2 regions of the Streptomyces sp. NPDC058877 genome follow, and region 2 is predicted to be linked to the other one. Evidence: predicted binding sites of a transcription regulator. Region 2 holds the regulator's gene; the other holds the start of a gene.
The links. Region 2 encodes HrcA, which represses chaperone genes, less so after heat shock. Its sites were predicted from a motif close to TTNGCACTCNGNNNNNCNGAGTGCNAA; they were not measured.
Positions count from the first base shown of each region.

Region 1: a site for HrcA is predicted at 7,529-7,555, ahead of ACFW2Y_RS20135 (FmdB family zinc ribbon protein). Genes of this name have one in related genera too.

Region 1 covers NZ_JBHYMF010000083.1:13,453-27,873, forward strand. Annotated here, with positions in the region: gene galU (UTP--glucose-1-phosphate uridylyltransferase GalU) at 1-570, opposite strand, end outside; gene ACFW2Y_RS20115 (5-formyltetrahydrofolate cyclo-ligase) at 675-1,268, shown strand; gene ACFW2Y_RS20120 (penicillin acylase family protein) at 1,269-4,028, opposite strand; gene ACFW2Y_RS20125 (potassium/proton antiporter) at 4,241-5,812, shown strand; gene ACFW2Y_RS20130 (MFS transporter) at 6,066-7,343, shown strand; gene ACFW2Y_RS20135 (FmdB family zinc ribbon protein) at 7,567-7,896, shown strand; gene ACFW2Y_RS20140 (S-methyl-5'-thioadenosine phosphorylase) at 7,991-8,836, shown strand; gene ACFW2Y_RS20145 (hypothetical protein) at 8,964-9,578, shown strand; gene mscL (large conductance mechanosensitive channel protein MscL) at 9,714-10,220, shown strand; gene ACFW2Y_RS20155 (hypothetical protein) at 10,240-10,461, opposite strand; gene ACFW2Y_RS20160 (low temperature requirement protein A) at 10,850-12,025, shown strand; gene ACFW2Y_RS20165 (P1 family peptidase) at 12,145-13,221, shown strand; gene ACFW2Y_RS20170 (DUF6227 family protein) at 13,406-14,134, shown strand; gene ACFW2Y_RS20175 (MFS transporter) at 14,231-14,421, opposite strand, start outside.
Region 2 covers NZ_JBHYMF010000018.1:38,554-52,974, forward strand. Annotated here, with positions in the region: gene lepA (translation elongation factor 4) at 1-1,752, shown strand, start outside; gene ACFW2Y_RS06860 (AMP-dependent synthetase/ligase) at 1,950-3,827, shown strand; gene hemW (radical SAM family heme chaperone HemW) at 3,875-5,107, shown strand; gene ACFW2Y_RS06870 (DUF3097 domain-containing protein) at 5,143-5,946, opposite strand; gene ACFW2Y_RS06875 (MBL fold metallo-hydrolase) at 6,082-6,810, opposite strand; gene hrcA (heat-inducible transcriptional repressor HrcA) at 6,959-7,978, shown strand; gene dnaJ (molecular chaperone DnaJ) at 7,979-9,118, shown strand; gene ACFW2Y_RS06890 (nitronate monooxygenase) at 9,250-10,332, shown strand; gene ACFW2Y_RS06895 (16S rRNA (uracil(1498)-N(3))-methyltransferase) at 10,329-11,072, shown strand; gene ACFW2Y_RS06900 (histidine triad nucleotide-binding protein) at 11,306-11,665, shown strand; gene ACFW2Y_RS06905 (ribonuclease Z) at 11,669-12,574, shown strand; gene ACFW2Y_RS06910 (adenosine deaminase) at 12,577-13,575, shown strand; gene ACFW2Y_RS06915 (MFS transporter) at 13,583-14,421, opposite strand, start outside.

The DNA.
Region 1 (14,421 bases), on a different contig from region 2:
GACGTCCGAGTCGCCGGTGGGCTCGACCGCCGCGCAGCCGTAGAGGTGGATCTGCGAGGGCTCGACCTCCATCAGCGCGATCACGCTGCCGCCCTCGCGCTCCTGCACCTCCACCATCCGCGCGAGGAGGGGGTCGCGCGGGTCGATGAGGTCGTCGCCGAGGAGCACCGCGAAGGGCTGGTCGCCTACGTGGGGGGCGGCGCAGAGCACGGCGTGGCCGAGGCCGCGCGGGGCGCCCTGGCGCACATAGTGCATGGTCGCGAGGTCGCTGGACTCCTGGACCTTGGAGAGGCGTTCCCCGTCGCCCTTGCGGATCAGGGCTTCTTCCAGTTCGTAGTTCCGGTCGAAGTGGTCCTCCAGGGGGCGCTTGTTCCGGCCGGTGATCATCAGGACGTCGGAAAGGCCGGCCGCGACGGCTTCTTCCACGACGTACTGGATGGCCGGCTTGTCGACGACTGGCAGCATCTCCTTCGGCGTCGCCTTGGTCGCCGGAAGGAAGCGGGTGCCGAGGCCGGCGGCCGGGATGACAGCCTTGGTGATCCGACCGAGCCTGAGGAGCGACTGATTCATGCGGAGCACCTTAGTCGTTCAGAATGAGAAGAAGATGTGCCTTCGGTTAACTTTCTTGCCATAAAGCCAATTATGAGAATTTCACGAACACATAGAAGGCCTTCATGACTTCGGAGATGTCTGAAAAGACCGTGCTGCGCAGCCGACTTCTGGCAGCCCGGGCCGCACTGACCCCCGATTCCCTCGCGAACACGGCCGAATCACTGGCCCGCCGGGGAATGGAACTGGCCGAACTCTCCGGGGCGGCCACCGTCGCCGCCTATGTGTCGGTGGGGCGCGAGCCGGGCACGCGCGCGCTGCTCGACGCCCTCCGTGTGCGCGGGGTACGGGTCCTGCTCCCCGTCCTGCTGCCCGACAACGACTTGGACTGGGCCGCGTACGAGGGGCCCGGACGGCTCGCGAAGGCGGGCCGGGGACTCCTCGAACCGCTGGGCCCCCGGCTCGGCCCCGAGGCGGTGTGCACCGCCGACGCCGTGCTGCTGCCGGGCCTCGCGGTGGACGGCCGCGGAATGCGGCTCGGGCGGGGCGGCGGCTCGTACGACCGGGTCCTCGCCCGGCTCGTCCGGGCGGGCGTCGACCCGGCCCTGGTGGTGCTCCTCTACGCGGACGAGGTGGTCGCCCGGGTCCCGGAGGAACCGCACGACCACCCCGTACACGCGGTGGTGACCCCAAAGGGGGTCACCCGTTTCCGCCCCTGATCAGGGCTTGAGGACCAAGGTGTCCTCCGCCGCCGCGTCCACCGCGGCCTTGCCGTAGGCCCAGTCGTACAACTCGCCCTTCGCCCAGGTGTCCGTCTGGTCGGCGTAGTGGGGGTGGAAGGCGTGACCGGAGGCCCCGGTCAGGTTGACCCAGCGGGACTTGTCCCAGTCGCCGACGTTGACGACCATCCGCATCGACGGCACCCAGATGACGTCGTAGCCGCCGGCCGCGTTCCAACCGGTGGCGTCGACCGCCGCCTCGCCGCCGCCCAGGTTCCACGGGCCGCGGTTGAGGAGCCGCTGCACGAAGCCGGGGCCCGCGGTGCCGAGGGTCTGGTTCTTCAGGGTCAGCTGGTGCAGGCGGCCCCAGTTCCAACTGGAGACGTCCTTGCCGAGCTTGGCGGTCAGCTCCCAGCGCGCGTCCTTCATGGCGCGGGCGAGCAGCTGGTCGCGGGTCTCGGTGGCCGGGTCGGTGCGGTTGGCGGGGGTGACCCACCAGTCGCTCTTCTCCTGCTTGAGGAGCGGACGGACCACCTCGTACCAGCGGTCGCCGCCGTCCGGCTGCGCCGAGTCGGGGTCGCGCTCGCCGCACTCCCGGACGAGCTTGTTCTGCTCGTCGACCGGGCCGGTGGCGTCGGCCGGACGCACGTTGATGCAGTCCCCCTCGACGCGCAGCTCCTTGGGCAGCTTGTCGCCGAAGGCGAGCTTGAGGACGTTGCGCCAGACGGCGTTGAAGTAGGCGGCGGCGGCCGAGTCGGGCTCCTGGGTGTAGTCCCAGCCCTCCAGCAGCTTCTGCGCCTCGCGGACGTAGGGGTCGGCGATGTCGACCTTCAGCAGCAGCGGGTTGAGCAGGGTCGCGATCTCGCTGCGGTTGTCGCTCTGCATGGTCCGCATGTCGTCCGGCGAGATCTTTCCGCCGTCCTTGATCTTCGACTCGATGAGGTCGTTGATCCGCTGGCTGCGCGAGCCGTAGCCCCAGTCCTTGGTGAGCAGGTCGGGGTAGGCCTTCTCGTCGATGACGGCCTGGTTGGCGGTGACGATGTAGCCGCGCTCCGGGTCGTACTCGTAGGGCAGCTGCTCGAAGGGGATGTACCCCTTCCAACGGTAGGAGGAGTCCCAGCCCGGCGCCGGGAGGGTGCCGTCGCCCTTGGAGCGCTGCGGGATCTTGCCCGGGGACTGGTAGCCGATGTGGCCTTCGACGTCGGCGTAGATCAGGTTCTGGGACGGGACCTCGAAGTTCTTCGCGGCGGCCCGGAAGGTGGTGAAGTCCTTGGCCCGGTCCAGGGCGAAGATCGCGTCCATCGACTTGCCCGGCTGGAGCGCGGTCCACTGGAGGGAGACGCCGTAGCCGGTGCCGCGGTCGGGGGCGGCGTTGCCGACGGGGGCGGTCCGGCCGACCTTCTCCAGCTCGGAGGAGCGGTCGGAGACGAGCGGGCCCCGCTCGGTGGAGCGGACGGTGATCTTGCGGTCGCTGCCGCCGGCGACCTTGATGGTCTCCTCGCGGCTCGTGAAGGGCTTCACCTTGCCGTCGACGAGGTAGCCGTCGGGGCCGATCTTCTCCAGGTAGAGGTCGGTCACGTCGGCGCCCAGGTTGGTGAGGCCCCAGGCGACCTTGTCGTTGTGGCCGATGATCACTCCGGGCGTGCCGGAGAAGGTGTAGCCGGCGACGTCGTAGCGGCAGGTCGCCGAGACCGAGCGGCAGTGCAGGCCCATCTGGTACCAGAGGGACGGCAGCTGGGGCGCGAGGTGCGGGTCGTTGGCGAGCAGCGGCTTGCCCGAGGTCGTGTACGTGCCGGAGACGACCCAGGAGTTCGACCCGATGCCGTTGCCGTTGGGGCCGAGGAGGGCCGGGACCGTGTCGAGGACCTCGGAGAGCGCGCTGAGCTGGGACTGCACTCCGGAGGAGCCGGAGGAACCGGAACCGTCGGTGCCGGTGCCCGTGGCGTCCCCGTCCGCGGTGCCCTCGTCCCCGGATGCCCGGGCCTTCGGGTCGAACTTCCCGGTGGACTCGTCGACCGTGCCGCCGCCCAGGATCGGCTGGTGGAGCGCGTACGGGTACTCCGGGTACAGCTCCTTGATCTGCTTCGCGCTCAGCCGGCTCGTCATCAGCGAGCGGTCGATCTCGTCCTGCATGTTGCCGCGCAGGTCCCAGGCCATCGCCTTGAGCCAGGCCACCGAGTCGACCGGCGTCCACGGCTCGATCGCGTAGTCGTTGGTGAAGGCGAGCGCGGCGTACTCGACGGAGACGTCGGCCGGGTCCCGGTCCTTCAGGTAGGCGTTGACGCCCTCCGCGTACGCCTGGAGGTACTTCTTGGTCTCCGGCGAGAGGACCTTGTCGTACTCCTCCTGCGCGACCCGGCGCCAGCCGAGCGTGCGCAGGAAGGCGTCGGTGTCGACCTGGCTCTCGCCGAACATCTCGGAGAGCCGGCCCGCGGTCACGTGCCGGCGGACGTCCATCTCGTAGAACCGGTCCTGCGCCTGGACGTAGCCCTGGGCGCGGAAGAGGTCCGCCTCGTTGTCGGCGTAGATCTGCGGAACGCCGTTCGCGTCGCGTTTGACCTCGACGTCGGCGGAGAGCCGGTCGAGGCGGATCTCACCGGTCGTCTGCGGGAACGAGGCCCGGACGGTGCTCACGCCCCAGTAACCGCCGAAGCCAATGCCCACGACCAGTGCGAGGACCAGGACGAGGAGGAGCAGGCGGGCACGCCGCCCTTTCTTGGCGGTCTTCTTGCCGGGGGGTGCGGTCGTGTTGGAGGGCATCGCTGTCCTTCGAGGGGCAGGGTGGTCCTGGGGTACGGGAGCAACCTTAGGCGCAGCGTCCGGACGGCCCGGACGCGGTGTCAGGAAGAGAACCGTACTGATGAACGAGGAGAGGCAAAGCCGGCGTCAAGAAAGCGTTAAAGATTAGGTAAGGTAACGAAGTACCGGCCGCTGGAGCACGATCCAGCCGCACGTGAGGGGAAGGAACGGCACTGACTGTCCACCAGCTCAACGCACTGCTGCTCATCTGCTCGCTCGTCCTGCTCGTGGCCGTCGCCGCCGTGCGGATCTCCTCCCGGAGCGGCCTCCCCAGCCTCCTGCTCTACCTGGGCATCGGCGTCGCGATGGGACAGGACGGCATCGGCAACGTCGCCTTCGACAACGCCGAGCTCACGCAGGTCATCGGGTACGCCGCCCTCGTCGTCATCCTCGCCGAGGGCGGACTCGGCACGAAGTGGAAGGAGATCAAGCCGGCCCTGCCCGCCGCGGTCGTCCTCTCCACCGTGGGCGTCGCGGTGAGCGTCGGCATCACGGCCTCGGCCGCGCACTACCTGGTCGGACTCGACTGGCGACAGGCCCTGATCATCGGCGCCGTCGTCTCCTCCACCGATGCCGCCGCGGTCTTCTCCGTCCTGCGCAAGGTGCCCCTCCCCTCCCGGGTCACCGGCGTCCTGGAGGCCGAATCCGGCTTCAACGACGCCCCCGTCGTCATCCTCGTCGTCGCCTTCTCCACCGCGGGCCCCGTCGACCAGTGGTACGTGCTCGTCGGCGAGATCGCCCTCGAACTCGCCATCGGCGCCGCCGTCGGCCTCGCCGTCGGCTTCGTCGGCGCCTACGGCCTGCGCCACGTCGCCCTGCCCGCCTCCGGCCTCTACCCGATCGCCGTCATGGCCATCGCGGTCACCGCGTACGCCGCCGGCGCGATGGTCCACGGTTCGGGCTTCCTCGCCGTCTACCTGGCCTCGATGGTCCTCGGCAACGCCAAGCTGCCGCACGCCCCCGCGAACCGCGGCTTCGCCGAGGGACTCGGCTGGATCGCCCAGATCGGCATGTTCGTCCTGCTCGGCCTGCTCGTCACCCCGCACGAGCTCGTCCGCGACTTCTGGCCCGCCGTCGTGATCGGCCTCGTCCTGACGACGGTCGCCCGGCCCATGGAGGTCCTGGTCAGCCTGCTGCCCTTCCGGATCCCCTGGCAGGAGCAGGTCCTGATGTCCTGGGCCGGCCTGCGCGGAGCCGTCCCCATCATCCTCGCCACCATCCCGATGGTGTCGCAGATCGAGGGCAGCGAGCGGATCTTCAACATCGTCTTCGTCCTCGTCGTCGTCTACACCCTCGTCCAGGGCCCGACCCTGCCCTGGCTGGCGAAGGCCCTCAAATTGGGCGACTCCGCCGAGGCCGCCGACCTCGGCGTCGAATCCGCCCCCCTGGAGCGGCTCCGCGGACACCTGCTCTCCGTGGCCATCCCGGCGGGCTCCCGGATGCACGGCGTCGAGGTCGCCGAGCTCCGCCTGCCGGCCGGGGCCGCGGTCACCCTGGTCGTACGGGACGACGCCAGCTTCGTACCGGGGCCCTCGACCGTGCTGCGGCGCGGCGACGAACTCCTGGTCGTCGCCACCGACCCCGTGCGCGACGCCACCGAGCGGCGGCTGCGGGCGGTCGGACAGGGCGGCAAGCTCGCCGGCTGGCTCGGGACCGGCGGATCGACCGCCGTCGGCAGGGCCGCGGAGACCACCCCGCGCTTCCACCTGCCGGGAAGTGGCCACGAGAGGAAAACTTCCCGTTAATCCCAGGCATTAATTCGGGTGCGGGAGTGTTTTCCCAGGCGGGAAGAGCCTCTCCCCTGTACCATCTAAGGAACACCTGATCGAACCAACTCTGCCTGACGCAGAGCTGGCGCGACCGTATGGCGGCCGTGGCGCCCCTCCACCGTGGGGCCGGCCCGGTATCTACCGCAGTAACGCGCATGAGGACAGCTCTCGGCGACACCCGCACCACCGTGCTCGGGGCGCGCTACCAGGCGGCAGAAAGGCAAGGACCGTGGCGTCCACGGTCGTCTCGGACAAGCGGCCCGGCTACGGGCAGCTGCTGCGCACTCCCGGTGCGCTCTCCTTCCTGATCCCCGGCTTCGCCGCACGACAGCCCTTCGCGATGCTGACCATCGGCATCGTCCTGCTCGTCCAGCACACCACCGGATCCTTCGGCAGCGCCGGCGCGGTCGCCGCCGTCACCGGCGTCTCCATGGCGCTCTTCGCCCCGCAGAGCGGCAAGCTCGCCGACCGCTTCGGACAGCGCGCCGTCCTGGTCCCCGGGGTCCTCGTCCACTCCGTCGCCGTCTCCCTGCTCGTCGTCCTCGCCCTGGTCGGGGCCCCGCTGTGGGCGCTCTTCCTGGCCGCCGTGCCCGCCGGCGCCTCCGTGCCCCAGGTCGGGCCGATGGTCCGGGCCCGCTGGGCCGCCAAGCTGGACGGGACTCCGCTGATGTCGACGGCCGCGGCCTTCGAATCCGTGACGGACGAGTTCACCTTCGTCGTCGGCCCCGTCCTCGCGACCGCCCTGTGCACCGGGGTCCACCCGGCCGCCGGCCTGATCGCCGAGGCCGCCCTCACCCTCGTCGGCGGCCTGTTCTTCGCCGCCCAGCGCGCCACCCAGCCCGCTTACGGACGGCCCACCACGGCCACCGCCGAACCCCACCGCTCCGCCCTGTCCGTCCCCGGCGTCCGCGTCCTGGTCATCGCCTTCCTCGGCATCGGCTCCGTCTTCGGCGGCATGCAGGTCTCCCTCACCGCCTTCACCGAAGAGATCGGCAACCCCGGCGCCAACGGCCTGCTGTACGGGATCTTCGCCGCCGGCAACATGCTCGCGGGCATCGCCATGGGCGCCATCGCCTGGAAGACCGGCCCCCGCCGGCGCCTGGTCCTGGGCTACGCGGGTCTCGCCGCCGCGGCCTCCCTGCTGTGGACCGCACACTCGGTGCTGCTCCTCGGCGCCCTGGGCCTGGTCGTCGGCCTGTGCATCGCCCCCGCGCTGATCACCGGCTACACCCTGGTCGAGGCCCTGGTGCCGGCCACGGCCCGCACCGAGGCCTTCACCTGGCTCACCGGCGCCGTCGCACTCGGCCAGGCCGCGGCCGTCACGGTCGCCGGACGCCTCGCCGACGCCCACGGCGCCAGCGCCGGCTTCCTGGTGCCGATGGCCGGCACCGCCCTCGCCCTGGCCACCCTGCTGGCCCTGCGGTCGCGGCTCGCGCCGGCCCGCGGGACCCGCACGATCGCCCGGGGCACGAGGGACCGCGAACCGGTCACGGTCGGAAGCGCATGAAGTCGACCTGCTCGCCCTTCCCCCCGGGGAACGCACCGCGGTGACCCTCGCGGGGCCTGCCGGAAGGAGGCCCTTCGCGCGGACCTTCGGGCCTCCGTGGCGACCGGTCGGGCCCCGACCGCCGGCGAAGCAGGTGACGAATGTTACTCCGAGCGGCTGGACGCAGCCGCTACTATGGAAAATTGTTAGCACTCATCGAGTGAGAGTGCCAGGAGGAAGTCAAGTGCCGACCTACCAGTACCAGTGCACCGAGTGCGGCGAAGGCCTCGAGGCGGTGCAGAAGTTCACCGATGACGCCCTGACCGAGTGCCCCAGCTGCCAGGGACGCCTGAAGAAGGTGTTCTCGGCCGTCGGCATCGTCTTCAAGGGCTCCGGCTTCTACCGGAACGACAGCCGCGGCTCCTCGTCCAGCAGTTCGCCGGCCTCGTCGAAGTCCTCGACCACCCCGTCGACCTCGTCGTCCGCTTCGTCCTCGGACGCCAAGCCGGCCGCTTCGTCGTCCGCTTCCTCCTCCTCGACGTCCTCGTCGAGCACCGGAAGCTCCGCAGCCTGACCGCTGCCCCGCGGACTTCCCGAGGGCCCCGTCGCACCCCGCGACGGGGCCCTCGGCCGCTCCCCCGCCGCACCCCGTGCATAGAGTGACCGGCATGGCGAACCATGACGCGTACGCGGACATCGGCGTGATCGGCGGCTCCGGCTTCTACTCGTTCCTGGAGGACGTCACGGAGGTGTCCGTCGACACCCCCTACGGCAGCCCCAGCGACTCCCTGTTCTTCGGCGAGGTCGCCGGCCGACGGGTCGCCTTCCTGCCCCGGCACGGCCGCGGCCACACCGTCCCCCCGCACCGGATCAACTACCGCGCCAACCTCTGGGCGCTGCGCTCCGTGGGCGTGCGGCAGGTCCTCGGCCCCTGCGCCGTCGGCGGGCTGCGCGAGGAGTACGGGCCTGGCACGCTCGTCGTGCCCGACCAGCTGGTCGACCGCACCAAGAGCCGCGCCCAGACCTACTTCGACGGGGAGCGCCGCGCGGACGGCGCCGTCCCCAACGTCGTCCACGTGACCTTCGCCGACCCCTACTGCCCGGACGGGCGGCGGGTCGCCGTGAAGGCCGCCCGGGGGCGCGGTTGGGAGCCGGTCGACGGCGGCACCATGGTCGTCGTCGAAGGCCCCCGCTTCTCCACCCGTGCCGAATCGCGCTGGCACGCCGCCGCCGGATGGTCGATCGTCGGCATGACCGGGCACCCGGAGGCCGTCCTCGCCCGCGAACTGGGCCTCTGCTACACCTCGCTCGCCCTCGTCACCGACCTGGACGCGGGCGCGGAAACGGGCGAGGGCGTCTCCCACACCGAGGTGCTGCAGGTGTTCGGCGAGAACGTGGAACGCCTGCGGGGGGTGCTCTTCGACGCGGTGTCGGCGCTCCCGGCGACCCTGGACCGGGACTGCCTCTGCACCCGTGCCCAGGACGGCTGGGACCTGGGGATCGAGCTGCCCTGAACCACCCCCGGGGGTGAGGGGGTCGTCCACAGCCGGGGAGCGGTCCACAGGGCGGCGCGGGCCGGGGGCGGGGTCGGGAGAGTGGGGGACGCACCCCGCCCCCGAGCCGAACAGGCGGTACCTCCCCGTGACGACGCCCCCCTCCTCCGTCCCCGCGCCCCGTGTGGTGCCGCCCTTCGAGCCGCTACGCGTCCGGGGCACCCGGCAGCGGTTGCGGCGGGCACTGCGCCGGGGGCGGCGCGCACCGGCACTGCTCCTGGCCCTGACCGCGGCCTCGCTGGCCGTCGCGCTCACCGGCTCGGGACCTCCCCGCCCGGGGCTTCCGGGCACGGGCCCCGCGCACGCGGGGCCTTCCGGCAGGACCCCGTCGAGCGCCGGCCCCTCGTCACTCGAAGCCCCCGCAGCACACGGGCCGGTGCTCCACGACTCCACGCCCGGCGCCCGCGCACGACCCCCCGTCGCAGACCTGGTCTCCGCACCGGTGCGGATCGCCGACGCCGAAACCGTCCGGCTGCTGCGCCCCGGCGACCTGGTCGACGTCATCGCCGCGCCCGACTCCCCGCTGGGCGAGGGGGGCGAAGCCCGGGTGGTCGCCACGGGCGCCCGGGTGGCAGAAGTCCCGCGCCCCGCGGAGGCGCGTGCGGACGGCGGGGCGCTCGTCGTCCTGTCCGTGCCGCGCTCGACCGCCACGACACTGGCAGGTGCCGGTGTCACTTCCCAACTGGCGCTGATCTTGTGCTGATTCGCACTGACTCACTGTCAAGTAACCGTCCCGTGTGTATGGATTGGACGCCCCTGCGACCTTCACGGCCTAATGGCTCCGCACACAGCAGCACACGCGACGAAAGGCACCCCGGTGGCCAAGAAGGAAAGTGTGATGGCGGGCTTCAAGGCCTTCCTGATGCGCGGAAACGTGATCGACCTCGCGGTGGCGGTCGTCATCGGTGCCGCCTTCACCAACATCGTGAACTCGGTGGTCAGGGGCGTCATCAACCCGCTCGTGGGAGCCTTCGGCACGAAGGACCTGGACAGCTACCGGTCCTGCCTCAAGGGCCCCTGCAGGATCGACGACGCGGGGAACGTGGTCTCCGGCATCCCGATCATGTGGGGCACCGTCCTCAGCGCGGTCCTCAGCTTCCTGATCACCGCGGCCGTCGTCTACTTCCTCATGGTCCTGCCGATGGCCAAGGTCCTCGCCAAGCGCGCCGCGCACGACAAGGCGAAGGAAGGCGTCCAGGAGACCCTGGAGGTCAGCGAGCTGGAGGTGCTCAAGGAGATCCGCGACCACCTCGTCTCCCAGCGCGGTCCGTCGACGGGCACGGGCAGCGGCACGGGCGGGGGCGCCGGCTCCGGTGGCGGTTTCGGGAAGCACCCCACCTCCTGACCGGCGGGACGCGCCGGTCTCAGAGGTGGTGCGGCGGCTTCTCGTCGAGGAAGCGCGCGAGCTCGGCGGCACTGTCGCCGCCGGCCGGAGGCCGCTCTCCCCACCCGCGGTCCGTGTCGTCCGCGGATTGCTGGTCCAGCGGATCGTCGAAGACGAGTGCCGGCTTCGGAGTGTTCTCGGTGGGGGAAGTGGTGCCGGGCCGCTTCGCGTCTCGCGGTCCGTGGGCGGGGGCGGTGCTCATCTCTTCAGGGTACGCCCGCCCCGCCGCCCCGTACCCCCCTGATCAGCAGTTCTTCGGCAGACCTCGGGAAGGCGCTCCCGCGGTGGCCTCTCCCTCGCGGGCGTCGAAGCCCCTTCGTCACGGGGGCGGGGCGGCTTCGCTCCGGGCGGCGGGGCGGGGCGGCGGCCCGGGAAGGCCCCGGTTCCAGGGGACTTACGACCCTGCGACGGGGGCCGTACGGCGACGGCGGGGCGGGGGCGGTGAGCGTAGCGTTTGCTCGTGCGGGGCCGCCCCGACGAACGACACCGCCGGCCGGCCCCGCGCCTCCTGCGGGTCGGTTCGCGCAGACGCAGTGCGGCGGGCGTGGCATGCGGCCCTCCCGGCCGGCCGCTCTGCTGTGCTGGGGTCCATGACACAACCGTTCCTCCCCCTCACCGCGCGCTCCCGTGAGGAGTCGCACCGGGCCGCCACGCCCCTGGAGCTCTTCTTCGACCTGTGCTTCGTCGTCGCCGTCGCCCAGGCCGGGGCCGAACTGGTGCACGCGATCGCCGAGGGGCACGCCGGCGAGGGCATCGTCAGCTACGCGATGGTCTTCTTCGCGATCTGGTGGGCGTGGATGAACTTCTCCTGGTTCGCCTCGGCCTACGACAACGACGACGTGCTCTACCGGATCGTCACCCTGGTCCAGATCGCCGGTGTCCTCGTGCTCGCCGCCGGCGTCTCGCGCGCCTTCGCGGAGCACGACTTCCTCGTCGTCTACCTCGGCTACGTCGTGATGCGGGTCGCCCTGGCCTCGCAGTGGCTGCGCGCCGCCCGCCACGCCTCCTCTCCGGCGGAACGGACCATGTGCCACCGGTACGCGGGCGGGGTGCTCGCCTGCCAGATCGGCTGGTTCACCCTGCTGTTGGTGCCGGAGCCGGCCCTTCCCTGGGTCTTCCTGGTGATGGCCCTCGCCGAGATGAGCGTGCCGGTGTACGCGGAGAAGGCCGCGCCCAGCGCCTGGCATCCGCACCACATCGCCGAGCGGTACGGGCTGTTCACCATCATCGTGCTCGGCGAGACGATCGCCGCCGCGACCGTGGCCGTGAAGACGGGCGTGGTCGAGAACGACGCCCTGGACGAGCTGCTCCCGATCGCCGCCGGCGGTCTGCTGCTCGTCTTCTCCGCGTGGTGGATCTACTTCGTGGTGCCCGCCCACGACCGGCTGACCTCCAGCCGTCAGGGCTTCGTCTGGGGCTACGGCCACTACCTGATCTTCTCTTCGGCCGCGGCGATCGGCGCGGGCCTGGAGATCGCGGTCGAGCAGGCCGTGGGCGAGGCCCATCTGTCCACGCTCGCCGCCTCGGCCGCCGTGACGATCCCGTCGGCCGTTTTCCTGCTGTCGGTGTGGCTGCTGCACGCCCGCTACTTCAAGGTCGGCATCGCCCAGCAGTTGGTGCTGCCGGTCTCGTCGTTCGCGATCCTGATGTGCTCCTACGCGGGACGCTGGGCGGTCCTCGCGGCCGGTCTCGTCGCGGCGACCACGGTCGGCGTCGGCACCGTCCTGACCGCCCGCGGCCGGATCCGGCGCGCCGGGACGGCCTGACCCGCCCCGAAGCCGGGGCGCCGTCGGCTCGGGCCGCACCGGCCGGGTGGGCGACGGGCCCTTCGCCCTCCTCACCGGACTGCCGGCCTCACCGCGGGGCGCGTGGTAGGCAGGGTGGCATGACACTTCCCGAGGGGACGAACGGCCAGGACGCGATCACCGATGTGCACGGGCTCCGCGTGGGCCACGCAGGCGCGGTCGGGCCCGGCGCGCTCAGCGGCACCACGGTGGTGCTGGCGCCGGAGGGCGGGGTGGTCGCCGCCGTGGACGTGCGGGGCGGGGGACCGGGTACCCGGGAGACGGACGCCCTGGACCCGAGGAACGTGGTCCAGCGGATCGACGCGGTCGTCCTGACCGGCGGCAGCGCGTACGGCTTGGACGCGGCCACCGGGGTGATGGCGTGGCTGGCCGAGCGGAACCGGGGCGTGCGGGTGGGTCCCGCGCCCTCCCAGGTGGTGCCGGTGGTGCCCGCCGCGTGCGTCTTCGACCTGGGGCGGGGCGGGGACTTCACGGCCCGGCCGGACGCGTCCACGGGACGGGCCGCGGTCGCGGCGGCCGCCGCCTCCGGGGAGCGTGCGCACGTGGGGACGGGCGCGGTCGGTGCGGGCACCGGGGCCGTGGCCGGGGGGTTGCGGGGCGGGGTGGGGACGGCGAGCACCGTCCTGGGGTCGGGGATCACGGTCGGCGCGCTCGTGGTGGTGAACGCGGTGGGTTCGGTGGTCGACCCGACGACGGGCGTTCCCTACGGCAGCTACTTCGAGGCGGGCCGGCCCGCCTTCCCCGGGCCTGCGGTGCACCAGGCGGCGCTGCGGCGGCTGGCGGAGGCGCGGGAGGCCAGCGTCCCGCCGTCGTTGAACACCACGCTCGCCGTCGTCGCGACCGATGCGGTGATCACCCGGGCTCAGGCGCAGAAGGTCGCGGGCACGGCGCACGACGGCATCGCGCGCGCGGTGCGCCCGGTGCACCTGATGAACGACGGGGACACGGTCTTCGCGCTCTCCACGGGGTCGCGGGAGTTGCCGGAGGGGTCGGGGCCGCTCGTGCTGAACGAGATCCTGGCGGCGGGCGCCGATCTGGTGACCCGGGCGATCGTCCGGGCGGTGCTCGCGGCTCCGGCCGGCCTGCGCGGTCCGGGCGGTGACTTCCCTTCGTACCGCGAGCTGTACGGAGGGGATGCGGACGCGTACTCCCGGTAAGTGAAGGGGAGTTGGGGAAAGGGGGCGGGAACTTCCCGCGAACGCCCTTCGTTTTCCGCGAACCCCGGACACGATGTCAGACCCAGGGACTACGTTAAGCGAGCACCAAGTGACATGCGGCGACGGCCTGGAGACCCTCTTGAACGATCCGCAGGATCCTGACGATCCGTACGAGACGACCGAGATGCACCTTGAGCGGCTCCTCGGCCGGGCGCTCAACTCCTTCGACCTGCCCGACTCGACCGTCGAGCGCCTCGGCACGGCGCTCGCGCACTCCAGTGCGCTGCACTCCTCGCACCACAGCGCGTCGCTGCACCGCACGACCCACCGCCATGCGTATCTGCTGGCCGACGGCAGCGCGCTCAGCCTGTGGGAGCTGACCCACAACGCCGGCCGGGACGGCGCCCAGCAGCACGAGTTGTACACGGAGGAGACGGAGGCGCGGCTCGCCGCCTCACGTCTGCCGACGGGGTCGACGTCGAACTGGACCGCGGAGCACTCCGACGGTCGCGCCGACGAGGACGACGACTTCGAAACGTTCGGTGCCCTGCTCGCCCGTCCGATACCCGCCCAGCCCCGGATGTACGTGCCGGACGACTCCGCCGACCACGCGCGCCGCGTCCTGCGCCGCGCGGAGAACCCGGACCGGCCGGGCGAGCGGACGGCCCGCCGGCTCCAGCGGGCCTTCGCCCACCACATCACCCAGGCCCTCGGCCGCCACTGTCCGTTGGGGAGCGGTCGGGACGCCGGCTTCACCCTCTACGAGCACCAGTTCCTGCTGCTCGACGGCAGCGAGGTCAGTCTCTGGGAGGTCGAGCACACGGCGACGCCGGACGGCCGGCACATGTGCGAGGTGTACGAGGACGAGCAGGCGGCCCGCGGCGCGATGGAGTCCCGCGCCCGGGTCCGCTGAGGAACCGGACCCGCTGCCGGGCCCGGTTCCGGCACGGGTACGACGCGGGGCCCCGGCCCGGGTGCTTCCCGGAGTCGGGGCCCCGCCGCACGGGGGTCAGTGCGTGAGCACCGGCTCCTTCTCGGTGACGGCCTCCGCCTCGCCGCCGCCCTCCAGGTGCTGCTTCGGCTTCGCCGGGAGCGCGAACATCACCAGGAAGATTCCGGCGAGCACCGCCGCCGCCCATCCCAGCGCGTTCTGGAAGGCGTCGGTGAACGCCGGTCCCACCTCGGCCGGGACCCGGGCGA
Region 2 (14,421 bases):
ATGCTCCAGCTGACCGGTGTGGTCGACCAGCGGCAGATGCGCGCCCAGTACCTCGACCGGATGGACATCGAGCGGGAGCGCGGCATCACGATCAAGTCCCAGGCGGTGCGGTTGCCCTGGGCGCCGACCGAGGGGCCGGCCCAGGGCAGTACGCACATCCTGAACATGATCGACACCCCCGGTCACGTCGACTTCACGTACGAGGTCTCGCGCTCCCTCGCGGCCTGTGAGGGCACGATCCTGCTGGTCGACGCGGCACAGGGGATCGAGGCCCAGACCCTCGCCAACCTCTACCTGGCGATGGAGAACGACCTCACGATCGTTCCGGTCCTCAACAAGATCGACCTGCCGGCCGCGCAGCCCGAGAAGTTCGCCGACGAGCTCGCGAACCTCATCGGCTGCCAGCCCGAGGACGTCCTCAAGGTCTCCGCCAAGACCGGCATGGGCGTCGAGGCGCTGCTGGACCGGGTCGTCCAGGACATCCCGGCTCCGGTGGGCGTCGCGGACGCCCCCGCCCGCGCAATGATCTTCGACTCGGTCTACGACTCGTACCGCGGTGTCGTCACCTACGTGCGTGTCGTCGACGGGCAGCTCAACAAGCGCGAGCGCATCCGGATGATGTCGACCGGTGCCACCCACGAGCTGCTGGAGATCGGCGTCTCGTCCCCGGAGATGACCTCCTCCGACGGCCTCGGCGTCGGCGAGGTGGGCTACATCATCACCGGTGTGAAGGACGTCCGCCAGTCCAAGGTCGGTGACACGATCACCTCCCAGAACCAGGGCGCCAGCGAGCCGCTCGGCGGGTACAAGGACCCGAAGCCGATGGTCTTCTCGGGGCTCTACCCGTTGGACGGCTCCGAGTACCCGGACCTGCGCGAGGCGCTCGACAAGCTGCAGCTCAACGATGCCGCGCTGGTCTACGAGCCGGAGACCTCCGCCGCGCTCGGCTTCGGCTTCCGCGTCGGCTTCCTGGGCCTGCTCCACCTCGACGTCATCCGTGAGCGGCTGGAGCGGGAGTTCGGGCTCGACCTCATCGCCACCGCTCCCAACGTGGTCTACCGCGTGGTCATGGAGGACGGCAGCGAGCACACGGTGACGAACCCCAGCGAGTTCCCCGAGGGGAAGATCAGCGACGTCTTCGAGCCCGTCGTGCGCGCCACCATCCTCGCCCCGAGCGAGTTCATCGGCGCGATCATGGAGCTCTGCCAGACCCGGCGCGGCACCCTGATCGGCATGGACTACCTCTCCGAGGACCGGGTCGAGATCCGCTACACCCTGCCCCTCGCCGAGATCGTCTTCGACTTCTTCGACCAGCTGAAGTCCAAGACGCGCGGGTACGCCTCGCTCGACTACGAGCCCACCGGTGAGCAGGCGTCCAGCCTGGTCAAGGTGGACATCCTGCTGCACGGCGACAAGGTCGACGCCTTCTCCGCCGTCACCCACAAGGACGCCGCGTACGCCTACGGCGTCCGGCTCGTCGCCAAGCTGCGCGAGCTCATCCCGCGGCAGGCGTTCGAGGTGCCGATCCAGGCCGCCATCGGCTCCCGGGTCATCGCCCGCGAGACCATTCGCGCCATCCGGAAGGACGTCCTCGCCAAGTGCTACGGCGGTGACATCTCCCGGAAGCGGAAGCTGCTGGAGAAGCAGAAGGAAGGAAAGAAGCGCATGAAGATGGTCGGCTCGGTGGAGGTGCCCCAGGAGGCCTTCATCGCCGTCCTCTCCAGCGACGAGTCCTCCGGCAAGAAGAAGTAGCCGGACCGTCGGGAAGCGCCGTTCCGTGCAACCAGCGGGTCCACGTGCCGTGTGCGCGTGGGCCCGTTCGTTATGAAGCGACGCCCTGCAGCCCCTTACGCGCCGGTCCCCCGCCCTTTAGTCTGAACCCGGCTCGAAGGTTACTCGCCAGTTAGTTACGAACCACCAGAAGGCACCGCCGCCGCCCGGAGGACGTCGTGAGCGACACACAGACCCAGATCGAGAACCGGCCGCCCTCCGTGGCGACCCTCTTCCTTGAGCGCGTCGAGCGGACCCCGGATGCGGAGGCCTACCGCCACCCGGTTCCCGCGGCCTCCGGCACCGGACCGGACGACTGGAAGTCGCTCAGCTGGGGGCAGGCCGCCGAGCGGGTCTACGCGATCGCCGCCGGCCTCATCGACCTCGGCGTCCAGCCCGAGGAGCGGGTCGCCCTCGCCTCCTCCACCCGGGTCGAGTGGATCCTCGCCGACCTCGGCGTGATGTGCGCCGGTGCCGCGACCACCACCGTCTACCCGCAGACCAATGCGGAGGAGTCGGCGTTCATCCTCTCCGACTCCGAGTCGAAGGTCCTCATCGCCGAGGACGCGGCCCAGGTGGCCAAGGCCGTCGAGTGCCGCGCCGACCTGCCCGACCTCCACCACGTCGTGGTCATCGACCCGGCCGGCGTCGACACCGGGGACGAATGGGTCGTGACCCTCGCGGACCTGGAGGCGCGCGGCAGGGCCTACCTGGAGGAGCACCCCGACGCGATCAAGGAGCGCGTCGCCGCGATCACCCCCACGCAGCTGGCCACCCTGATCTACACCTCGGGCACCACCGGCCGCCCCAAGGGCGTGCGCCTCCCGCACGACAACTGGTCGTACATGGCCAAGGCCATCGCCGCCACCGGTCTCGTCACCCAGGAGGACGTGCAGTACCTGTGGCTGCCGCTCGCCCACGTCTTCGGCAAGGTCCTCACCTCGGGCCACATCGAGGTCGGGCACGTCACCGCCGTCGACGGCCGCGTCGACAAGATCATCGAGAACCTTCCGGTGGTCCGGCCGACCTACATGGCCGCCGTGCCCCGCATCTTCGAGAAGGTCTACAACGGGGTCGCCAGCAAGGCCCGTGCCGGCGGCGGCGCCAAGTACAAGATCTTCCAGTGGGCGGCCGGCGTCGCCCGCGAGTACGCCAAGACCACCCAGGACAACTTCCGCCGCACCGGCACGGCCTCCGCGCCCTTCGGCCTCTCGGCCAAGCACAAGGTCGCCGACGCGCTCGTCTACGGCAAGATCCGCGAGGCCTTCGGCGGCAACCTGCGCGCCTGCATCTCCGGTTCCGCCGCCCTCGCCCCCGAGATCGGGTACTTCTTCGCCGGCGCCGGCATCCACATCCTGGAGGGCTACGGCCTCACCGAGTCCTCCGCGGCCTCCTTCGTCAATCCCGGCGAGGCCTACCGCACCGGCACCGTCGGCAAGCCGCTCCCCGGCACCGAGGTCCGGATCGCCGACGACGGCGAGATCCTGCTGCGCGGCCCCGGCATCATGGAGGGCTACCACGGCCTGCCGGAGAAGACGGCCGAGGTACTGGAGTCCGACGGCTGGTTCCACACCGGTGACATCGGCGAGCTGTCCGCGGACGGCTACCTCCGGATCACCGACCGCAAGAAGGACCTGATCAAGACGTCCGGCGGAAAGTACATCGCCCCGGCGGAGGTCGAGGGCCACTTCAAGGCCGTCTGCCCGTTCGTCTCGAACATCCTCGTCCACGGTGCCGACCGGAACTTCTGCACCGCCCTGATCGCCCTCGACGAGCCGGCCATCCTCGGCTGGGCCGCCGAGCACGGGCTCGGCGGCGCGTCGTACGCCGAGGTCGTCGCCGACGCGCGGACCCAGAAGCTGGTCCAGGGATACGTCGACCGTCTCAACGAGGGGCTCCAGCGCTGGCAGACGATCAAGAAGTTCCGTCTGCTGCCGCGCGACCTCGACATCGAGCACGGTGAGCTCACGCCGTCCCTCAAGCTGAAGCGGCCGGTCGTCGAGCGGGCGTACAAGGACCTCATCGAGGAGATGTACGAGGGCTCGCGCGAGGCCTGACCGGCGAGCGGGACCGGCACCCCGGGCAGTACGGGACAATGGGTCCCATGCCTTCCGTACTGCCCGATGGTGAGCCCGTTCCCGAAGACGGGGCGCTGCCCCCACAGGCCCTCGCGGGTGCCGCGGACCGGCCGCTCGGGTTCTACCTGCACGTGCCGTACTGCGCGACGCGCTGCGGCTACTGCGACTTCAACACGTACACGGCGAGCGAACTGCGCGGTACGGGCGGTGTGCTCGCCTCCCGCGACAACTACGCCGAGCAGGTCGTCGAGGAGATCCGGCTCGCCCGGAAGGTCCTGGGAGACGATCCGAGGCCGGTCCGGACCGTCTTCGTCGGCGGCGGCACGCCGACCCTGCTCGCCGCCGGGGACCTGGTCCGCATGCTGGCGGCCGTCCGCGACGAGTTCGGGCTCGCGGACGACGCCGAGGTGACGACGGAGGCCAATCCGGAGTCCGTCGACCCGGCCTACCTCGCGGAGCTGCGCGCCGGCGGCTTCAACCGGATCTCCTTCGGGATGCAGAGCGCCCGCCAGCACGTCCTGCAGGTCCTCGACCGCACCCACACCCCCGGGCGCCCCGAGGCGTGCGTCGCCGAGGCGCGGGCCGCGGGCTTCGAGCACGTCAACCTGGACCTGATCTACGGCACCCCGGGGGAGTCCGACGACGACTGGCGGGCCTCGCTGGAGGCGGCGATCGGGGCCGGGCCGGACCACGTGAGCGCCTATGCCCTGATCGTCGAGGAGGGCACCCAGCTGGCGCGGCGCATCCGGCGCGGCGAGGTGCCCATGACCGACGACGACGTGCACGCCGACCGGTACCTGATCGCGGACTCGGTCCTGGCCGGGGCCGGACTCAAGTGGTACGAGGTGTCCAACTGGGCCGCTTCCGAGTCCGGGCGCTGCCTCCACAACGAGCTGTACTGGCGGGGCGCCGACTGGTGGGGCGCGGGCCCCGGTGCCCACTCGCACGTGGGCGGCGTGCGGTGGTGGAACGTGAAGCATCCCGGTGCGTACGCTGCGGCGCTGGCCGGCGGGAGGTCGCCGGGCGCCGGGCGCGAGGTCCTCTCGGACGAGGACCGGCGGGTGGAGCGGGTGCTGCTGGAGCTGAGGCTCCGTGACGGGTGCCCCTTGGACCTCCTGCGACCGCAGGGCCGCATCGCGGCCGAGCGCTCGCTGGCCGAGGGGCTCCTGGAGCCGGGGCCGTACGGGGCGGGGCGCGCGGTCCTGACCCTGCGCGGGCGGCTGCTCGCCGACGCGGTGGTGCGCGACCTGGTGGACTGAGGGGGCGCCCGGCCGACGGCGGCCCCGCGCCGGGGTCAGGGCACCGTCACGTGGTCGATCAGGCGTTCCACCGCACCCAGCAGCTCCGGCTCCAGGTCCCGGTACGAGGCGACCCTCGACAGGATGTGCTGCCAGGCCGCACCCGTGTGGGCCGGCCACCCGAGGGCCCGGCAGACGCCCGTCTTCCAGTCCTGGCCGCGGGGGACCGTCGGCCAGGCGGGGATGCCCAGGGAGGACGGCTTCACGGCCTCCCAGACGTCGACGTACGGGTGGCCGACGACCAGGACGTCCGGAGAACTCACCCGGGCCGCGATCCGGGACTCCTTGGAGCCCGGGACCAGGTGGTCCACCAGCACGCCCAGACGGGCGTCCGGCGCCGGACCGAACTCCGCGACGATCGACGGCAGGTCGTCGACGCCCTCCAGGTACTCCACGACCACGCCTTCGATCCGCAGGTCATCGCCCCAGACCCGCTCGACCAGCTCCGCGTCGTGACGGCCCTCCACGTAGATCCGGCCCGCCCGGGCCACCCGTGCCCGCGCCCCCGGGACCGCGATCGAGCCGGAGGCCGTGCGAGCGGGCCGTGCCGGGCCGGCCGCGGAAGGGCGCACCAGGGTCACGACCTCGCCCTCCCACAGGAAGCCGCGCGGTTCCAGCGGGAACACCCGGTGCTTGCCGAAGCGGTCCTCCAGGGTCACCGTGCCCGCCTCGCAGCGGATCACCGCCCCGCAGAAGCCCGTCGTGACCTCTTCGACGACGAGGTCGCGGTCCGCCGGGACCTCCGGGACGGGCTTCGTCCTCTTCCAGGGGGGCGTCAGGTCCGGGTCGTAGCTGCGCATGGGCTCGATTCTGTCCGGGGCACGGGGCACGGGGCACGGGGCACGGGGCACGGGGGCGGCCGGGGCGGCTGCCGCCCTCCGGGGACGGCCGAAAGGGCGTCAGGTCCACGCGCGGGCCGCGCACTTCGGGTGACGTTAGGCCACGCCGAAGCGGCGTGCCAGTTCATCGCGCTGGCCCCGCACGAACGCGGCGTCCACCACCGCCCCGTGGCCCGGTACGTACGCCGCCTGTTCGCCGCCCAGGGAGAGGAGGCGGTCCAGGGCGTCCGGCCAACGGGACGGGACGGCGTCCGGGCCCGCCTGGGGCTCGCCCGACTCCTCCACCAGGTCGCCGCAGAAGACGACCTCGCGCGAGCCCGGTGCGCAGAGCGCCAGGTCGTGCCCCGTGTGCCCGGGGCCCACGTTCGCCAGGAGGACCTGCCGGTCCCCCAGGTCGAGCGTCCACTCGCCCGAGACCACGTGCCGCGGGGCCACCAGGACGTCCGCCGCCTCCGCAGCCGCCACCGGGTCCAGGCCGTGTCGCACCGCGTCCGTGCGCAGGGCTTCCCGGTCCCGGGCCCGGCTCAGCAGCTGGTCGCTGCCCACCGCGCCGAACACCTCCGCGCCCGCGAACGCGGCCGTGCCGAAGACGTGGTCGAAATGGGGGTGTCCCAGTGCGATGTGCGTCACTCTCCGGCCGCCGGTGAGCCCCTTGATCTGCGTCCGCAGCTCCGCGCCCTCCGCGAGCGAGGAGCCCGTGTCGTACAGCAGCACCCCTCGTGAGCCCAGCACCAGGCCCACCGTGGCGTCCCAGCCGGGCAGTCGTCGCCGGCCCACCCCGTCCGCGAGCCGCTCCCATCCGTACGCTTCCCAATCCACGTCCATGGGGCGACGCTAGCCGGTGCGGGCGCCGCCTCCTTGCCAGGAGCGATGCCCGCCGCCGTACACTGGCCGGGGAATCGCTGGCACTCGGACAGGGGGAGTGCCAAAAGCGGAGCAACCGGAACGACGACGACAGGCGGAGGTGCGCACGATGCTCAGCGAACGCAGGCTCGAGGTCCTGCGCGCCATCGTCCAGGACTACGTCGGGACGGAGGAGCCGGTGGGCTCCAAGGCGCTCACGGAGCGCCACAAGCTCGGGGTGTCACCCGCCACCGTGCGCAACGACATGGCCGTCCTGGAGGAGGAGGGCTTCATCGCCCAACCCCACACCAGTGCCGGCCGCATCCCGACCGACAAGGGCTACCGGCTCTTCGTCGACCGGCTCGCCGGCGTCAAGCCGCTGTCGACGCCCGAGCGGCGGGCGATCCACAACTTCCTGGACGGTGCCGTCGACCTCGACGACGTCGTCGGCCGTACGGTCCGTCTGCTCGCGCAGCTGACCCGGCAGGTCGCCGTCGTCCAGTACCCCTCGCTGACCCGTTCGACCGTCCGGCACGTGGAGCTGCTCTCGCTGGCCCCGGCCCGCCTGATGCTCGTCCTCATCACGGACACCGGTCGGGTGGAGCAGCGCGTCATCGACTGCCCGGTGCCCTTCGGCGAGACCTCGCTCGCCGATCTGCGGGCCCGGCTCAACAGCCGGGTCGTCGGCCGTCGGTTCGCCGACGTGCCGCAGCTGGTGCAGGACCTTCCCGAGTCCTTCGAGGAGGCCGAGGACCGCGCCACGGTCTCCACCGTGCTCGCGACCCTCCTCGAAACGCTCGTCGAGGAGCACGAGGAGCGGCTGATGATCGGCGGCACCGCCAATCTCACCCGCTTCGGACACGACTTCCCCCTGATGATCAGGCCCGTCCTGGAGGCACTGGAGGAGCAGGTCGTGCTCCTCAAGCTGCTCGGCGAGGCCAAGGAATCCGGCATGACCGTACGCATCGGGCACGAGAACGCCCACGAGGGGCTGAGCTCCACGTCCGTCGTCTCGGTCGGCTACGGTTCGGGCGGCGAGGCAGTCGCCAAACTCGGCGTGGTCGGACCGACCCGCATGGACTACCCCGGAACGATGGGAGCGGTACGCGCAGTGGCACGTTACGTCGGACAGATCCTGGCGGAGTCGTAAGTGGCCACGGACTACTACGCCGTACTCGGCGTACGCCGCGACGCGTCCCAGGACGAGATCAAGAAGGCGTTCCGGAGGCTCGCGCGCGAGCTGCACCCGGACGTCAATCCCGATCCGAAGACGCAGGAGCGCTTCAAGGAGATCAACGCCGCCTACGAGGTCCTCTCGGACCCGCAGAAGAAGCAGGTCTACGACCTCGGCGGCGACCCGCTCTCGGCCTCCGGCGGGGGCGGCGCGGGCGGTGGCTTCGGGGCGGGTGGCTTCGGCAACTTCTCCGACATCATGGACGCCTTCTTCGGCACGGCCTCGCAGCGCGGTCCGCGTTCGCGCACCCGCCGCGGGCAGGACGCCATGATCCGTCTGGAGATCGACCTCAACGAGGCCGCCTTCGGCACCACCAAGGACATCCAGGTCGACACGGCGGTCGTCTGCACCACCTGTTCGGGGGAGGGCGCCGCGCCCGGCACCTCCCCGCAGACCTGCGACATGTGCCGCGGTCGCGGTGAGGTGTCCCAGGTCACCCGGTCCTTCCTCGGTCAGGTCATGACCTCCCGGCCCTGCCCGCAGTGTCAGGGCTTCGGCACCGTCGTCCCGACGCCGTGCCCCGAGTGCGCGGGGGACGGAAGGGTCCGGTCCCGCCGCACCCTCACGGTCAAGATCCCGGCCGGTGTCGACAACGGCACCCGCATCCAGCTCGCGGGCGAGGGCGAGGTCGGTCCCGGCGGCGGTCCCGCCGGCGACCTGTACGTCGAGATCCACGAGACCCCGCACGAGGTCTTCCAGCGGCGCGGCGACGACCTGCACTGCACGGTCACCATCCCGATGACGGCGGGTGCGCTCGGCACGAAGGTGCCGCTGCAGACCCTCGACGGCGTCGAGGAGATCGACATCCGCCCGGGAACGCAGTCGGGCCAGTCGATTCCGCTGCACGGCCGGGGCATCACGCACCTGCGGGGCAACGGTCGGGGCGACCTGATCGTGCACGTCGAGGTGACCACCCCGAACAAGCTCGACGCGGAGCAGGAGCGACTCCTGCGCGAGCTGGCCAAGCTGCGCGGCGAGGAGCGGCCCACCGGCCAGTTCCAGCCGGGACAGCAGGGGTTGTTCTCGCGGCTCAAGGACGCGTTCAACGGGCGGTAGGCGCTCGTGCGGGCGGGGGGACGGGGCGCCGGAAGGCGCGGACCCGTCCCCCCACCCGTGTCCGGAGCAGGCCCTTCCGTGACCTGACGGACGGATTCGGCCCGGAAGCAGGGGCATGGCACCATGCCCCCATGTCCACCACCGCACTGAACGGTCTCTCTCGTTTCCCGATCGTGCAGGCCCCCATGGCGGGTGGCGCCGCTGGTCCCGATCTCGTCGGGGCCGTCTGCGAGGCCGGGGCGCTCGGCTTCCTGGCCGGCGGGTACAAGACGGCCGGGGGGCTCTACCAGGAGATCAAGCAGGTGCGTGGGCTCACCGCACGCCCCTTCGGCGTCAACCTCTTCCTGCCCCAGGAGGGGCCGCACGCCGACCCCGCCGCCGTCGAGGTCTACCGCCACCAGCTCGCCGGCGAGGCCACCTGGTACGGCACCCCGCTCGGCGAGGCCGACGACTCCCGCGACGACGCCTACGACGCCAAGCTCGCGATCCTCCTGGAGGACCCGGTCCCCGTCGTCTCCTTCACCTTCGGCTGTCCCGCGCCCGAGACCTTCCGGGCCTTCGACCGGGTCGGCACGTACACCCTCGTCACCGTCACCTCCGTCGAGGAGGCCCTCGCCGCGGAACGCGCCGGGGCCGGAGCCGTCTGCGTCCAGGGCGTCGAGGCCGGTGGACACCAGGGCACGCACCGCGACGAACCGGCCGAGGACGACGCACCCGGCACCGGGCTCCTCACCCTCGTCACCGAGGTCCGCCGGGCCGTCGCGCTCCCCGTCGTCGCCGCCGGCGGGATCATGTGCGGTGCGCAGATCGCCGCCGTCCTCACCGCCGGGGCCGCCGCCGCGCAGCTCGGCACCGCCTTCCTCCGCTGTCCGGAGTCGGGCGCCCACCCGTTGCACAAACAGGCACTGACCGACCCGCTGTTCACCCGGACCGCCCTCACCCGGGCCTTCTCCGGACGCTCGGCACGCGGTCTCGTCAACCGCTTCATGCGCGAGCACGGACCGTACGCCCCCGCCGCCTACCCCGAGGTCCACCACCTCACGGCCCCGCTCCGCAAGGCCGCGGCCCATGCCGGCGACGCCCAGGGCATGGCCCTGTGGGCGGGCCAGGGGTACCGCCTCGCCCGCGAGCTCCCCGCCGGGGAACTGGTCGGGGTGCTGGCCGCCGAACTCGACACCGCCCTCTCCGGACCGCCCCACAGGAGCACCCCATGACCGCACCCGTCTTCGTCGTCGACGCCGTCCCCGGTGCCGGGAGCTTCCTCCTGGACGGGCCCGAGGGGCGGCACGCCGTTTCCGTGAAGCGGCTACGCGCCGGGGAGGGGCTGGTCCTCGCCGACGGCCGGGGCCGTTGGGCCGAGGGCGTGGTGCTGGCCGCCGAGGGCAAGGACCGGCTCACCGTCCGCATCGACGAGGTCCACGAGGACTCCGAGGAGGAGCCCCGGATCACCGTCGTCCAGGCGCTCCCCAAGGGCGACCGCGGTGAACTCGCCGTCGAGACCATGACGGAGACCGGGGTGGACGCGATCGTCCCCTGGGCCGCGTCCCGCTGCATCACCCAGTGGAAGGGCGACCGGGGTCTCAAGGCGCTCGCCAAGTGGCGGTCCACCGCACGGGAGGCCGGCAAGCAGTCGCGCCGCACCCGCTTCCCCGAGGTCGTCGACCTCATGACGACCAAGCAGGTCACCGCCTTCCTCGCGGGCGCCGACTTCGCGGCCGTCCTGCACGAGGACCGTGAGCACCCCAGCGGGACGCTCGCCACCGCGGAACTTCCGGTGAAGGGGTCGATCGTGCTCGTCGTCGGTCCCGAGGGTGGGGTCTCGCCGGAGGAGCTCGCCGCCTTCGAGGCCGCCGGGGCGAAGCCGTACCGCTTGGGCCGCAGCGTGCTGCGCACCTCGACGGCCGGTACGGCGGCGACCGCCCTGGTTCTGGGACGCACCGGCCGCTGGAGCTAGGCGGTCCGTCCGGGGAGGGCGGGAAGCACGGCCCGCGGGCGGTCCGCCCGCGGCCTCGGACGCGCCTCCGCGGGGCCCCGGCACCGCACACCGGGGGAGCCGCCCGGCCCCGGACCCGCGCGCACCGGAGAACCGGCCGGGAACCTCAGCGGGACCCGTCCCGTGGGGGCGGCGGATAGCATGCCCGTCGTACCGGTGTTGTACTGATCGACAGAGGCGAGGAGGCCCGGGCCATGGCCGGAGAGCCGCAGAGCGACTGCCTGTTCTGCAAGATCGCGCAAGGGGAGGTGCCGGCGACGATCGTGCGCGAGACGGAGACCACCGTCGCGTTCCGCGACATCAACCCGCAGGCGCCCACGCACGTCCTCGTGATCCCGCGCGCCCACTACCCCGACGCCGCCTCGCTGGCCGCTGCCGCGCCGACCGTCGCCGCGGACGTGCTGCAGGAGGCGGGGCGGGTCGCCGAGCAGGAGAAGGTCGACGGCAGCGGCTTCCGGGTCGTCTTCAACACCGGGGCCGGTGCCGGACAGACCGTCTTCCACGCCCATGCGCACGTCCTGGGCGGTCGTGGGCTCAACTGGCCGCCCGGATAGCCCGTGTCCGTACGCGAACTGGTCGTCCTCGGAACCGCCAGCCAGGTCCCGACCCGACACCGCAACCACAACGGCTACCTGTTGCGCTGGGACGGCCGGGGCGTCCTCTTCGATCCGGGCGAGGGGACCCAGCGGCAGATGTTGCGGGCCGGGGTCGCCGCCCACGACCTGGACCGGATCTGCGTCACGCACTTCCACGGCGACCATTCGCTCGGCCTGGCCGGGGTGATCCAGCGGATCAACCTCGACCAGGTCCCGCACCCGGTCACCGCCCACTACCCCGCGAGCGGACGCCACTTCTTCGAACGGCTGCGGTACGCCACCGCCTACCGGGAGACCGTGCGCCTGGTCGAGTCACCCGTCACCGCCGACGGGCCGCTCGCCACCACCGAGGACTTCACCCTGGAGGCCCGGCGGCTCTCCCACCCCGTCGAGTCCTACGGCTATCGGATCGTCGAGCCCGACGGGCGTCGGATCCTGCCCGCGAAGCTCGCCGAGCACGGCATCAAGGGCCCCGACGTCGGTCGGATCCAGCGCGAGGGCAGCCTGAACGGCGTCACCCTCGACGAGGTCAGCGAGATCCGGCGCGGGCAGCGCTTCGCCTTCGTCATGGACACCCGACTCTGTGACGGGGTGCACGCCCTCGCCGAGGGCGCCGACATGCTCGTCATCGAGTCGACCTTCCTGGACGAGGACGTCCGGCTCGCCACCGACCACGGCCATCTGACGGCCGGACAGGCCGCCTCCGTCGCACGGGACGCAGGGGTCCGGCACCTCGTCCTCACCCACTTCTCGCAGCGTTACTCCGACCCCGCCGTGTTCGAGCGGCAGGCCCGGGAGGCCGGCTTCGACGGCGAGTTGAGCATCGCCCAGGACCTCATGCGGGTCCCCGTACCGAAACGAACGTGACCATGCCCGTACCCAAGGCCGAGCTGCACCTCCACATCGAGGGCACCCTCGAACCCGAGCTGGCCTTCGCGCTCGCCGCCCGCAACGGCGTGACCCTGCCCCACGCGGACACCGCCGCCCTCCGCGAGGCCTACCGCTTCAGCGACCTCCAGTCCTTCCTGGACCTGTACTACCGTCTGATGGCCGTCCTGCGCACCGCCGAGGACTTCACCGAGCTCGCCGACGCCTACCTGGAGCGGGCCGCCGCCCAGGGCGTTCGGCACGCCGAGGTCTTCTTCGACCCGCAGGCGCACACCGCGCGGGGCGTCCCCCTCGGCACCGTGGTCGAGGGCCTGTCCGCCTCCCTGGACCGGGCCGAGGAACGGTACGGCGTCTCCACCCGGCTCATCATGTGCTTCCTGCGCGACGAGCCCGTCGAGTCGGCGATGGCCACCCTGGAGGCGGCCAAGCCGTATCTGGACCGGATCACGGGCATCGGCCTGGACTCCGCGGAGGCCGACCACCCGCCGGCCGCGTTCCGGGCCGTGTACGAGGAGGCCGCCCGGCTCGGTCTGCGCCGCGTCGCCCACGCCGGCGAGGAGGGCCCCGCCGCGTACGTCCGGGAGGCCCTCGACGTCCTCGGCGTCGAGCGGATCGACCACGGCCTGCGCTGCGTGGAGGACCCGGAGCTCGTCGAGCGGCTGGCCCGCGAGCGGGTGCCGCTCACGCTCTGTCCCCTGTCGAACGTCCGGCTCCGCGTCGTCGACGCCCTCGCTGACCATCCGCTCCCGCTGATGATGGACGCGGGACTGCTGGTCACCGTCAACTCCGACGACCCGGCCTACTTCGGGGGGTACGCGGGCGACAACTTCGACGGCGTGCAGCAGGCGCTGGGACTGACCGAGGACCAGCTCCGCGGACTGGCGCGCAACTCCTTCCGGGCCGCGTTCCTGGAGGACGACGAGCCCCGCCGGGCGCGGTACCTCGCCGAGGTGGAGGCGTACGCCTTCGGTACGGAGTAGGACCGGCTCACCCCCGGTCCGACGGCCTCGCCAGTCCGAACGTCGACCGCGACGCCCGGCGGCGGCCCGCTCCCACCGGGATCGCGGCCACCGGCTGCTCCGGAGCGCCCACCTGGGGGACCAGGGACGCCGCGGCCCCCTTGCCCGCGAGGACCGCGGCGGGGGCGCCGCCGCGGCGGCGGATCGAGCCGGGGACCAGCGGACGGCCGGCGGCGCGGCGGGCGACCGCGGCCATGGGGGCGGCGACGAGCAGGAGCAGGGAGCAGAGGACCAGCCCCATCCCCGGGTAGCCGAAGCGTGCGGAGAGCAGGGAGCCGGCGACCGGGCCGCAGGCCGTGCCCAGCGAGGACACCGAGCCGACCGTCACGGCCCAGCGGCCGTGCGGGTCGAGGGAGGCCGCCATGCCCAGGAGGTAGGAGAGGACGACCGGGTAGACGGCGTTCCAGAGGACCTCGCCGGTCGCGAAGGCGGCGAGGCCCCCGGCGGCCGAGCTCAACAGCACGCACCCCGCGATGACCACCGTGCCCACCCCGATCGGAACCGCGCGGCCCAGCCGCGAGCCGAGTGCCCCCGCGGCCGTGACTCCGAGGAGCCCTGCGCCGAGCGCCGTCGCGAAGACCGCGCCGACGGTGACCTCGGAGAGGCCGGCCTGGGTGAGCCCGATGCGCCCGCTCACCCCCCAGAGCGCGTTCTGCGCGAGGGACCAGCACAGGATGCTGCCGGCGAGCACGGCACCGGTCCGCCGGTAGGGCAGGGGGCCCCGGGACGTCGCGGCGGCCCCGCGCACCGTGCGTGCGGCGCCCGGGAGCCGGTGCGTGACCGGCCACACCAGGGCCGCTGCACCGG